One region of the Paenibacillus sp. FSL K6-2862 genome, then DNA from elsewhere that is predicted to be linked to it. Evidence: riboswitches for the same ligand, from Rfam matches in the RefSeq annotation. Region 1 holds a riboswitch; each other region holds the start of a gene.
The links. Region 1 has a riboswitch for cyclic di-AMP ahead of MHB82_RS10335 (C40 family peptidase). Riboswitches for the same ligand answer to the same signal wherever they lie in the genome.
Positions count from the first base shown of each region.

Region 2: it holds a riboswitch for cyclic di-AMP, as region 1 does, so the genes downstream of both, MHB82_RS18365 (3D domain-containing protein) here and MHB82_RS10335 (C40 family peptidase) in region 1, are expected to answer to the same signal.
Region 3: it holds a riboswitch for cyclic di-AMP, as region 1 does, so the genes downstream of both, MHB82_RS00515 (C40 family peptidase) here and MHB82_RS10335 (C40 family peptidase) in region 1, are expected to answer to the same signal.
Region 4: it holds a riboswitch for cyclic di-AMP, as region 1 does, so the genes downstream of both, MHB82_RS00145 (3D domain-containing protein) here and MHB82_RS10335 (C40 family peptidase) in region 1, are expected to answer to the same signal.

Region 1 is NZ_JBBOSN010000001.1:2,198,274-2,200,472, forward strand. Features, by position in the region: gene MHB82_RS10325 (hypothetical protein) at 76-291, shown strand; gene MHB82_RS10330 (carboxymuconolactone decarboxylase family protein) at 421-750, shown strand; gene MHB82_RS10335 (C40 family peptidase) at 830-1,294, opposite strand; cyclic di-AMP (ydaO/yuaA leader) riboswitch at 1,300-1,431, opposite strand; tRNA gene MHB82_RS10340 (tRNA-Leu) at 1,792-1,876, shown strand.
Region 2 is NZ_JBBOSN010000001.1:4,102,109-4,104,307, reverse strand. Features, by position in the region: gene MHB82_RS18375 (ABC transporter substrate-binding protein/permease) at 1-94, shown strand, start outside; gene MHB82_RS18370 (amino acid ABC transporter ATP-binding protein) at 81-806, shown strand; cyclic di-AMP (ydaO/yuaA leader) riboswitch at 1,072-1,270, shown strand; gene MHB82_RS18365 (3D domain-containing protein) at 1,273-1,947, shown strand; gene MHB82_RS18360 (polysaccharide deacetylase family protein) at 2,074-2,199, opposite strand, start outside.
Region 3 is NZ_JBBOSN010000001.1:108,317-110,515, forward strand. Features, by position in the region: gene MHB82_RS00510 (GNAT family N-acetyltransferase) at 1-205, opposite strand, end outside; gene MHB82_RS00515 (C40 family peptidase) at 497-967, opposite strand; cyclic di-AMP (ydaO/yuaA leader) riboswitch at 971-1,108, opposite strand; gene MHB82_RS00520 (hypothetical protein) at 1,369-2,199, opposite strand, start outside.
Region 4 is NZ_JBBOSN010000001.1:31,732-33,930, forward strand. Features, by position in the region: gene MHB82_RS00140 (TatD family hydrolase) at 1-324, shown strand, start outside; cyclic di-AMP (ydaO/yuaA leader) riboswitch at 567-821, shown strand; gene MHB82_RS00145 (3D domain-containing protein) at 1,093-2,199, shown strand, end outside.

The DNA.
Region 1 (2,199 bases):
AGTCACGTGAGACCTAAATGACTCTTCATTTAGGTCTCTTTTTGTAAATTATTTTGGAACATAGGAGCCATAGACATGATTAGTGATGCAGAACTGGATGCACTGCGCTTATCGGGTGAAAAAGTAAGAGTGGTACGGGATGGTTTGGAGTCCAACGATGTAACAGGGATTGTCGTTGCATGGGATGGGGAACAGGTGCTTATCCGTCGCCAGAACAGACGTGTGGTCAAGCTGGACCGTAGTTATCGCTATCAGCTCTTTAGCGAACCGCGCCAAAGTCCGGCTGAATGAATAGAGCCGCTCTGGAGACGGATGCATGGAATTACCATGGAGGGTTTGGCATACTTCTGCCACTCGGGAGAGAAGATAGGTACAGCGAGAATTCGTAAACTTATCAGCCGAGAGGATGTGCGGGTAGCCATGACATTGATGAATGATAAGGTACATGCCTACAAGGATCAGATTGGAGAATTAAGCGATGTATTGCCTGGCGTAGTCAAAGCGTATCACGAATTTACGGGTGAATGTTTCCAGTCAGGTGCCATTGATGCCAAAACCAAGCAGCTGATTGCCCTCGGCATTGGATTGTTTGCCAATAACGAAGTATGCACGTTTTACCATGTAGAAGAGGCCCGTGCGAAGGGCGCAACCGATCAGGAGATTATGGAGACCGTTGCGGTAGCCGGAGCGGTAGGCGGCGGTCACGCACTGTCTCAAGGTGCAATGCGTGTGCAAAAAGCATTGCACTAGGTTTTTCCTGCAAGTGAGTCTGAATAACAAGACAGCAAAACAGGCTCTGGAATGATCCAGAGCCTGTTTTTTGTCCAACTTATATTTTTCCAAGCATCTTGTTATACATAAACTGTCCAGTCACCCGTCGTGCTGTTACATAACGGTCACTGAAGTATGGATTCGACATTTTGGTGATGCTGACACCTTTACTGCTGGAAGCATGAGCGAATTGTCCGCCCCCGATGTATACGCCCGTATGCGAAATGCCGCTACCTGAAGTGTTGAAGAATACCATGTCACCTGTGCGCAGATTGGCTTTGGATACCGGAGTACCCGCCTTGGCCTGTTGCTGTGAAGTGCGTGGCAATTCAATGCTATATTTTTGGAAGATATATCTCATAAATCCAGAGCAATCAAACCCGGCCAGCGTTGTGCCGCCCCACTTGTAAGGTATTCCAGTCATGTTGTTAACGACGGTGTTAATACTGCTCGCCTCAGTGCTTGCTGCACCAGATGTAAATAGAACGGCTGCGCCAAAAATAGAAATGATCAGTTTTTTCAAAATCAATGTTCTCCCTTCGATGCCTACGGAGTTAGCTAAGGGTTCGGTAGAAGGTTCCCTATATTTCCTATGTATAAGAATAATTCACCCAAAATGGTTCCCCCGTTTTCAAACATGAAACTCGGCAAATGAATAATTAATATTTTGTAACCTTTTGAAACTATATTGCATAAATGCGTAATTGTCAAACCTTTCTTCCTCCTGCAATGTTAACGGAATTCAAGACTTTTTGTGGAAAGTAGTAGTTCTCCATGTTTATTTATGATGACAAAAACGTAATTTGTGTTTCATCAGCACATAAATTGGACAAATAAGTAAATTGGAGTAGTAGAGTAGAGCAAGGTTCATTCTCAACAGGGAAAGGCAGGTTTCGACCAGATTTTATAACTTTCGGTTATCGTAGTCTTATACTAATCATTTAACTGTTGACACGTTAAATTTCACATGATATATTATTTCTTGTCGCCGCGATAGATTATCTCGGAGATATGCCATATGCGGTCGTGGCGGAATTGGCAGACGCGCACGGTTCAGGTCCGTGTGGGCTAACCCCCCGTGGAGGTTCGAGTCCTCTCGACCGCATCATAAGAAGAAAAGGTTTCTCGTTAGGCTAGCGCCTGCGGGAAACCTTTTTTTATTTCTTTTTTATGTGACCAAAACCACGATACACACATCGTTACTTAAACAACGTCCTCTGAATCGATCTGATGGCAGCAGTTCACTTGCAAAATCTCCGGTGTAAGGGGAGAAATGCCTGTTCTATGGTTGTTGTACCCCTGCTTTCACGGTGAAATGTACGCAAAATTCCGAATTGTACCTATCCTGAGCATAATACATCCACTATTCTTTTCACGTAAGGAAAGCGCTATCATTATGGATTTGAATTCACTATTTCAGAGGGGGTA
Region 2 (2,199 bases), 1.9 Mb from region 1:
TATTGCAGCAGCCATATACTTTGTATTGACATTTATTTTGTCCAAGCTGCTGGGTCGACTGGAAAGGAAGTTGAGTGCAAGTGATAGACGTTAGACAACTATACAAATCCTACGATAAAAACGAAGTACTTAAAGGCATAGATGTCACGATTGGCAAGGGCGAGGTCGTTGTTGTAATTGGTCCTTCAGGATCAGGCAAAAGTACTTTCCTTCGCTGTCTTAACTTGTTGGAGCAGCCTACTTCAGGTGAAATTAATTTCGAAGGCGTATCGATCACAGATCCCAAACACAACATTAATGCAACCCGGGAAAAAATGGGGATGGTGTTCCAGCACTTTAATCTGTTTCCGCATAAAACCGTGGAGCAAAACATTACCATTGCCCCGATTAAAGTCAAAAAGCAATCTGCACAGGAAGCCAAGCAGATCGCCACAGACTTGCTCAAAACCGTTGGGTTATTGGATAAAAAAGATGCTTATCCGAGTCAGCTGTCTGGTGGACAGAAGCAGCGGATTGCCATTGCCAGAGCGCTTGCGATGCAGCCGCATGTGATGCTGTTTGACGAGCCAACGTCTGCACTTGACCCGGAAATGGTTGGTGAAGTACTCGACGTTATGAAACGCCTGGCTGAAGGCGGCATGACGATGGTTATTGTTACCCACGAAATGGGCTTTGCCCGTGAAGTGGGTGATCGCATCATCTTTATGGATGGCGGTGTAATTGTGGAAGAGGGCACACCGGATGAAGTATTTGGTCAACCTAAGAATCCACGTACACGTGACTTCCTCGGTAAAGTCTTGTCATAACCTTTGAGCATGATCCAGTCAGTGAACCGGATTAAATAGAACGAACAAAAAAAGAAATCAAACAACCTTGCTCACGTCACGTTAGCAGGGTTTTTTTTTTGATTGTGGATAAGTATCCAGTGTCGTAAAAGTAACGTTTCTGTCATCGTTCCAGAGCTGCTTGATCGCTCTTTAACAAGAAAAATCCTTATTTCTAAAGCCGCATAATGTGTTGTTCAATACAGTTGGTAACATTTACTACGGACCTTGGTTACAAAATTGTGATATATTGTTCCTGCCGAAACTTCCTGAGGAGGAAGTGTGGAGGATGTAATGATGCAGACCGTGGGGGGAAGTTTGAAACGCACGCTGCTTGGGGTGAATTAGGGATACATAACGCAAGACGAATGTAACAGAGACCTATAGGGTGGTTTCCTCCATCCGAATCCGACAACTAACTTCGCAGGCACAATGAGGGAGGAAGACCATGATTAAGAAGAGAACTATAGCCAAAACAGCAACAGCCCTATTGACAGCAGCAATGCTCATTCAGGCCGTTCCAGCTCACGCTGATTCTGTTCACGTGGCCAAAGAGGGGGATACCTTCTATACCTTATCGAAACAATATGGAGTTGGACTGAACACACTGGTTAAAGCAAACAGTGATATTTCACCTTACAACATTTATGGTGGTTTGAAAATTACGATTCCTGGAAAAGCAAACACAGCCTCAGCTGCTCCAGCTGCGAAGAGCTCTACAGGTGCAAAGACGATTACGACCGCTAGCCTTGATGTAAATGCTGACGATAAAGTCGTTGAGGCCTGGGGCAAAACGTTTGATTATAGTAAGTCCATTGATGTGAAAGCAACAGCATACTCTGCAGCCGCTTCCGAAAATGGTGGATGGGGTGCTGTTGATTACTTCGGTAATCCACTTGAACTCGGCACGATTGCAGTAGACCCTAGTGTCATCCCACTGGGTACAAAGGTTCTTGTTACGGGTCACTCCCATCCGGGGCTGCCTAAGCAGGCATTTGTGGCTACTGCCCGGGATGTCGGTGGAGCGATCAAAGGGAAACGAATTGACATTTTCATTCCTGGGAGCCAGAAGTCTGTGAGTACCTTTGGTTTTCAGGACGTTGAACTTTATATCTTGAAATAAGTATCAGTGCTACAAAAGGGTGCCTTTATTACACGATGAACGCGTAATAAGGGTACCCTTTGTCTTTATTAAAACGCGCAAGATTGTTAATTCATAACTTATGTGTTTCCTCTACTAAGCCGAGTATTATTTGCTTTTTGGCAATTGCAGCATCTCGTCCAAAGTCACCAGATTGAAGCCCCTGCATCGCAGTTCATCTATAATCTCCGGAAGTGCTCCAATGGTACCGGACAGATTGGAGCCCACGCCTCC
Region 3 (2,199 bases), 2.1 Mb from region 1:
GTACAACAGCATATTGCTCTTTTCGAAGCTGCTCGTCCCCGAATTCAACCTCCAGCGCCTTCATCTGTTCCCAGGGCAGCCAGGTATAGATGTTATAGGGTGGTTCATATATCCAGCTGCAGATCAATGCTGCATGTTCTTCTTGCATCGGCACAACGTGAAACGTTACAGAAGCTTCATCCACACCACTGCACGCTCCTTTCATTGTGAACAAGCTACTTCTAGTCATACGCTAATCGTTTATAACATATGTCATTTCATATTTAATCCTGATTTTACTCTACAAAAGAGGAGGGTATTTGGCAAGGTTTTGCTCCCTTGAAAAAAAGTGAAACAAAAGTTTCTGGAATTTCGTTTATATTATAGTAGGATGGGTAAAAACATCATAAGGGCATGGACGAACAAGCACAAAAAAACCGCCGGATACATTCCTGCGGAGAATGTACCGGGCGGTTGATTTATGCTTCGTTACAGTATGATGTTGCTCAGCTTGTCCCTAGTCGAGGGCCAGTGACTCATATGCGTCCGTGCTCATAATCCGTTTAGCGCCAACATAGCGGTTGGCCCAGTAGTTCTCACTCAAAGAACTAATGGTAACTCCTTTGGAAGACGAGGAGTGTGCAAACTTACCTTCACCCACGAAAATCCCTACGTGTGAAACCCCTTTACCCGTTGTATTGAAGAATACCAGATCGCCTGGTCTCATTTCCATGCGGGATACCGAGTCACCCATGTCGAATTGGGAACTGGATTGACGAGCCAAATCGATGCCCAGCTTTTCGAATACATACCGTGTGAATCCAGAGCAGTCAAAGCCGTTAAGCGTTGTTCCACCACTTTTGTATGTAGTTCCCATTGCTGAATCAATTACTTTATCCATTTTTGAATCTGCGAATGCGCTGCCTGCTCCAAGCGATAGTGCGAATGTTAAGCTAAGGACAGCTGCTGTTAATTTCTTTTTGAACAAGAGATATACCCCTTCCAACGCCTGCGAGGTTAGCTTAAGGATTCGGTTGAAGGTCCCCTATGATCCCTCTGTAGCAAGATCAATTCACCCATAACTGGTTCCCCCGCTTCCCAGGTGCCAGGAATTTGGCTATGCTAGTTGTGCACCTGCGAAATCAAGAAATGACGATTTAATTTTAAGTAGTTACAATTCATAAGGTAAAGATTACAAAGTTGTTACTAAAAACTCACTGCGATTATTGTAACAGAGGAGTAAAGCTTTGGCAACGTTTAACAAGAAAATTAGCAAAAAAAACCTCGACCTTTGACGGGGAAAGGTTGAGGTTTGCTTTTTTGAAGCGTAAACATTGACACAAGTTTACATGAAGATGGTAACAATTTTTGAGCGGTTCATTACACTTTTTAACCTTTGGAGGACTTGGACTGCCACAGGCGGAAATGAGCACATATCTTCCATATATCCAACAAACATCTGGCGAGCGGATAGGTTTGTTGCAGGATCAGACCGATGAGACCTGTCAGGAACCACGACGCAGATGTGAAGGCACCGAAGATGAGCAGATGAATTCCTCCCAGAACCACTGCGATACCAATGAGAGAAATGATATGACGCAAGGCGAGCAATAGACCGAGAAATGTACCTTTTACCCCGCCCTGACTCTCGGGTGCTGTGGCGCCAAACTGCATATATAACAAAGCATGATGTACGATCCATCCATACACGATCCATCCGGCTACATATGGAATGCCTGGCAGCAGCAGCTGCAGCGAGTGGAATCCATCCAGAAAGATACTATACAGCTTGGGGATCAGCCAGTACGCAGGCAGCAGTAATAATAGCGTTTTAATGAAATGAAGCAGCATCATCGGTTTCCACAGTGCCTTGATCCCACGTATAAAAGGAATACGTTCTTCTGTATGATTGAAGTGTTGTAATGAATAGAGTAGCCCTGCCTGAATGAGAGGGGTAATCAGCATGCGGAGCAGGAGCATGGCCCCAAGTATCCATAAATAACGATGCACCTCGGGATGGGTAGACAGACTGAGCTGGCTTTCCATTTTGAATAAAATGGTACTCAGCTCCCCGGCGTCAGGGTCCGGATAGCGCAGCAGCAAGGGAATAACTGCCGATTGCACCATTTTATAGATGAAGTAACCCCATACTAGCTGATAGAGAAACAAAAGTGCCACAATGAACATATGCTGACGGACGAGAAACCAGCCCTCACGTAT
Region 4 (2,199 bases), 2.2 Mb from region 1:
GGGGGTGTGATGCACTCGTTCTCTGGAAGCTGGGAAACGGCAAAACTCTGTCTGGATCTAGGGTTCCATCTATCCTTCGGGGGACCAATCACGTTCAAAAACGCCAAGCAGCCAAAAGAGGTACTGGCGAAGGTGCCAATGGACCGATTTTTCATCGAAACTGACTCCCCATATCTTACACCACATCCTTATCGTGGAAAACGAAACGAAACAGCGCATGTACGTCTGGTTGCAGAAGCAGCTGCCGAAATTAAAGGCATTTCGGTAGAGGAAATTGCTGCAATAACGACCAAAAATGCCATGGAACGATTTGGGATTCGTTAAAAAACGAAGCAAATGCGGTGAAAAAGAGAGGTAGACGGAGCGAATTTGCTTTTTGATCCAAATAAATGAAGAATATTACAATATTTTAACCAAATATTTAGAAAAACGTACTTGAACAACGCTTTACAACATGCATCGAAACAGGATATCATCTTTTCAGTGAATTGTTGTGAGGAAAATTGGACAGATGTTCGGGGGATGAACAAAGGGACACTTTCCGATGACACAACAATACTTTTCATGAACCGATCTCGCTGAGTCTCCGTTAACGGAGAGCGGGGGAACCAATAGGGCTTAAACATCAGTGTAAGCAGCTGATGCGCATCGTTTCGCTGACCCAAAAGCAGCGGATGCACTTGCGAAGCGCTATTTGATTTCTTCTTTGGGTCTCGGGGTGAATTCAAGGGCATCCGCCATGAGCGGGTGACCGGAGATAGGGCGGCTCTCTTTCGCCCGAACCCGACAGCTAACCTCGCAAGCGGAAAAAGAGAGGCAACCTCGTGCATGAATTTCCGATATTCAAAATCATTCGGAAGCCACGAAAGAGTTCCTCTTACACTCTTTCTTTGGCTTTTTTGTTTTTGAATAAAAGAAATAAGGTCATCATACGGTAAGAATTCAGGTGGTGACATCATGTTGCGAAGAGTGGTTCATGGTGCAGAGCCGGTCATTGAGATATCGATCAGTTCTGTAGAAAATTTGGTATAGTCGCGTCAAAGACATCATGCATTAACTTTAGACGGCGAGGCTATGAAGGAGGACGGAGAAGTGGGCACATTCCAACCAGAAGAGACCCATGAGTCACGATCATCCAGTAAGTCTTACGCGTTGCGGTGGAAGCATGAGAACATGCGTCAAATGGCACTGATCGCTATTTTCTCAATCGCGCTTACAATCATGATCTTGTTAGTCGTTTACGGTCAAGCCGGGAAACAAATTTCGCTGGTTATTGATGGCAAAGCTCAAGCGGTAGAGACTCGTACAGGAATGCTTCAAGAAATGCTGGAGGAGCAATCAATCACAGTCAGCCCCCATGATGAGGTATCCATGCCTTTGAACGGGGCAATCGCAGATGGAGACCGCATAGTTATTGAGCGGGCCGTTCCAGTCAACATTACGGCAGACGGAGACACCAAGACTCTGTATACAACCGATTCATCGGTAGAAGATGCAATTCAGAAATCTGGAATTGAAGTTGCCAGTGAGGATAAGGTTTATCCTGCGCTCGCAACACCAATCAAGGCAGATATGAAAATTCGCGTAGTGCGTGTAACAAAGCGTACAGTGGAAGTGGAACAGCCGATTGCGTACAAAGTAATCAAAACGGCTGACCCTAGCTTGTACAAAGGTGACAATCGCGTCATCGTAAACGGCAAAGAAGGTACACTTGTACAGCATATCGAAAAGGTGTTTCAGGATGGAGAGTTAGTCTCCAAAAAGATGGTGGGCAAATCGGTATCGACCAACCGTGTAGATAAAGTTATTGCTGTCGGAACCAAAGCAAAACCAGTTGTGAAGCAGCCGGAGATTCAGACGGTATCGGCCCAAACCTCCACAGCAAAGAAAGAAACGACAACGAACTCGAAGAAAACCGCTGCATCAGGCAGCAAAGTGATTACCGTCTCAGGCACTTCTTTTAAATATTCCAAAGTACTTAAAAATGTATCGATGACCGCGTACTCTTCTGAGGAGCCTGGCATTGGTACAAAAACAGCTTCCGGTACCCGGGTAACTGAAGGACGGACCATTGCGGTCGATCCAAAAGTGATTCCGATTGGCTGGTGGGTGTACATTGAGGGCCTCGGCTTCCGTCGTGCGGAAGATACCGGCGGCGCCATTAAAGGCAACAAAATCGATGTGTATTATGACAGTGTG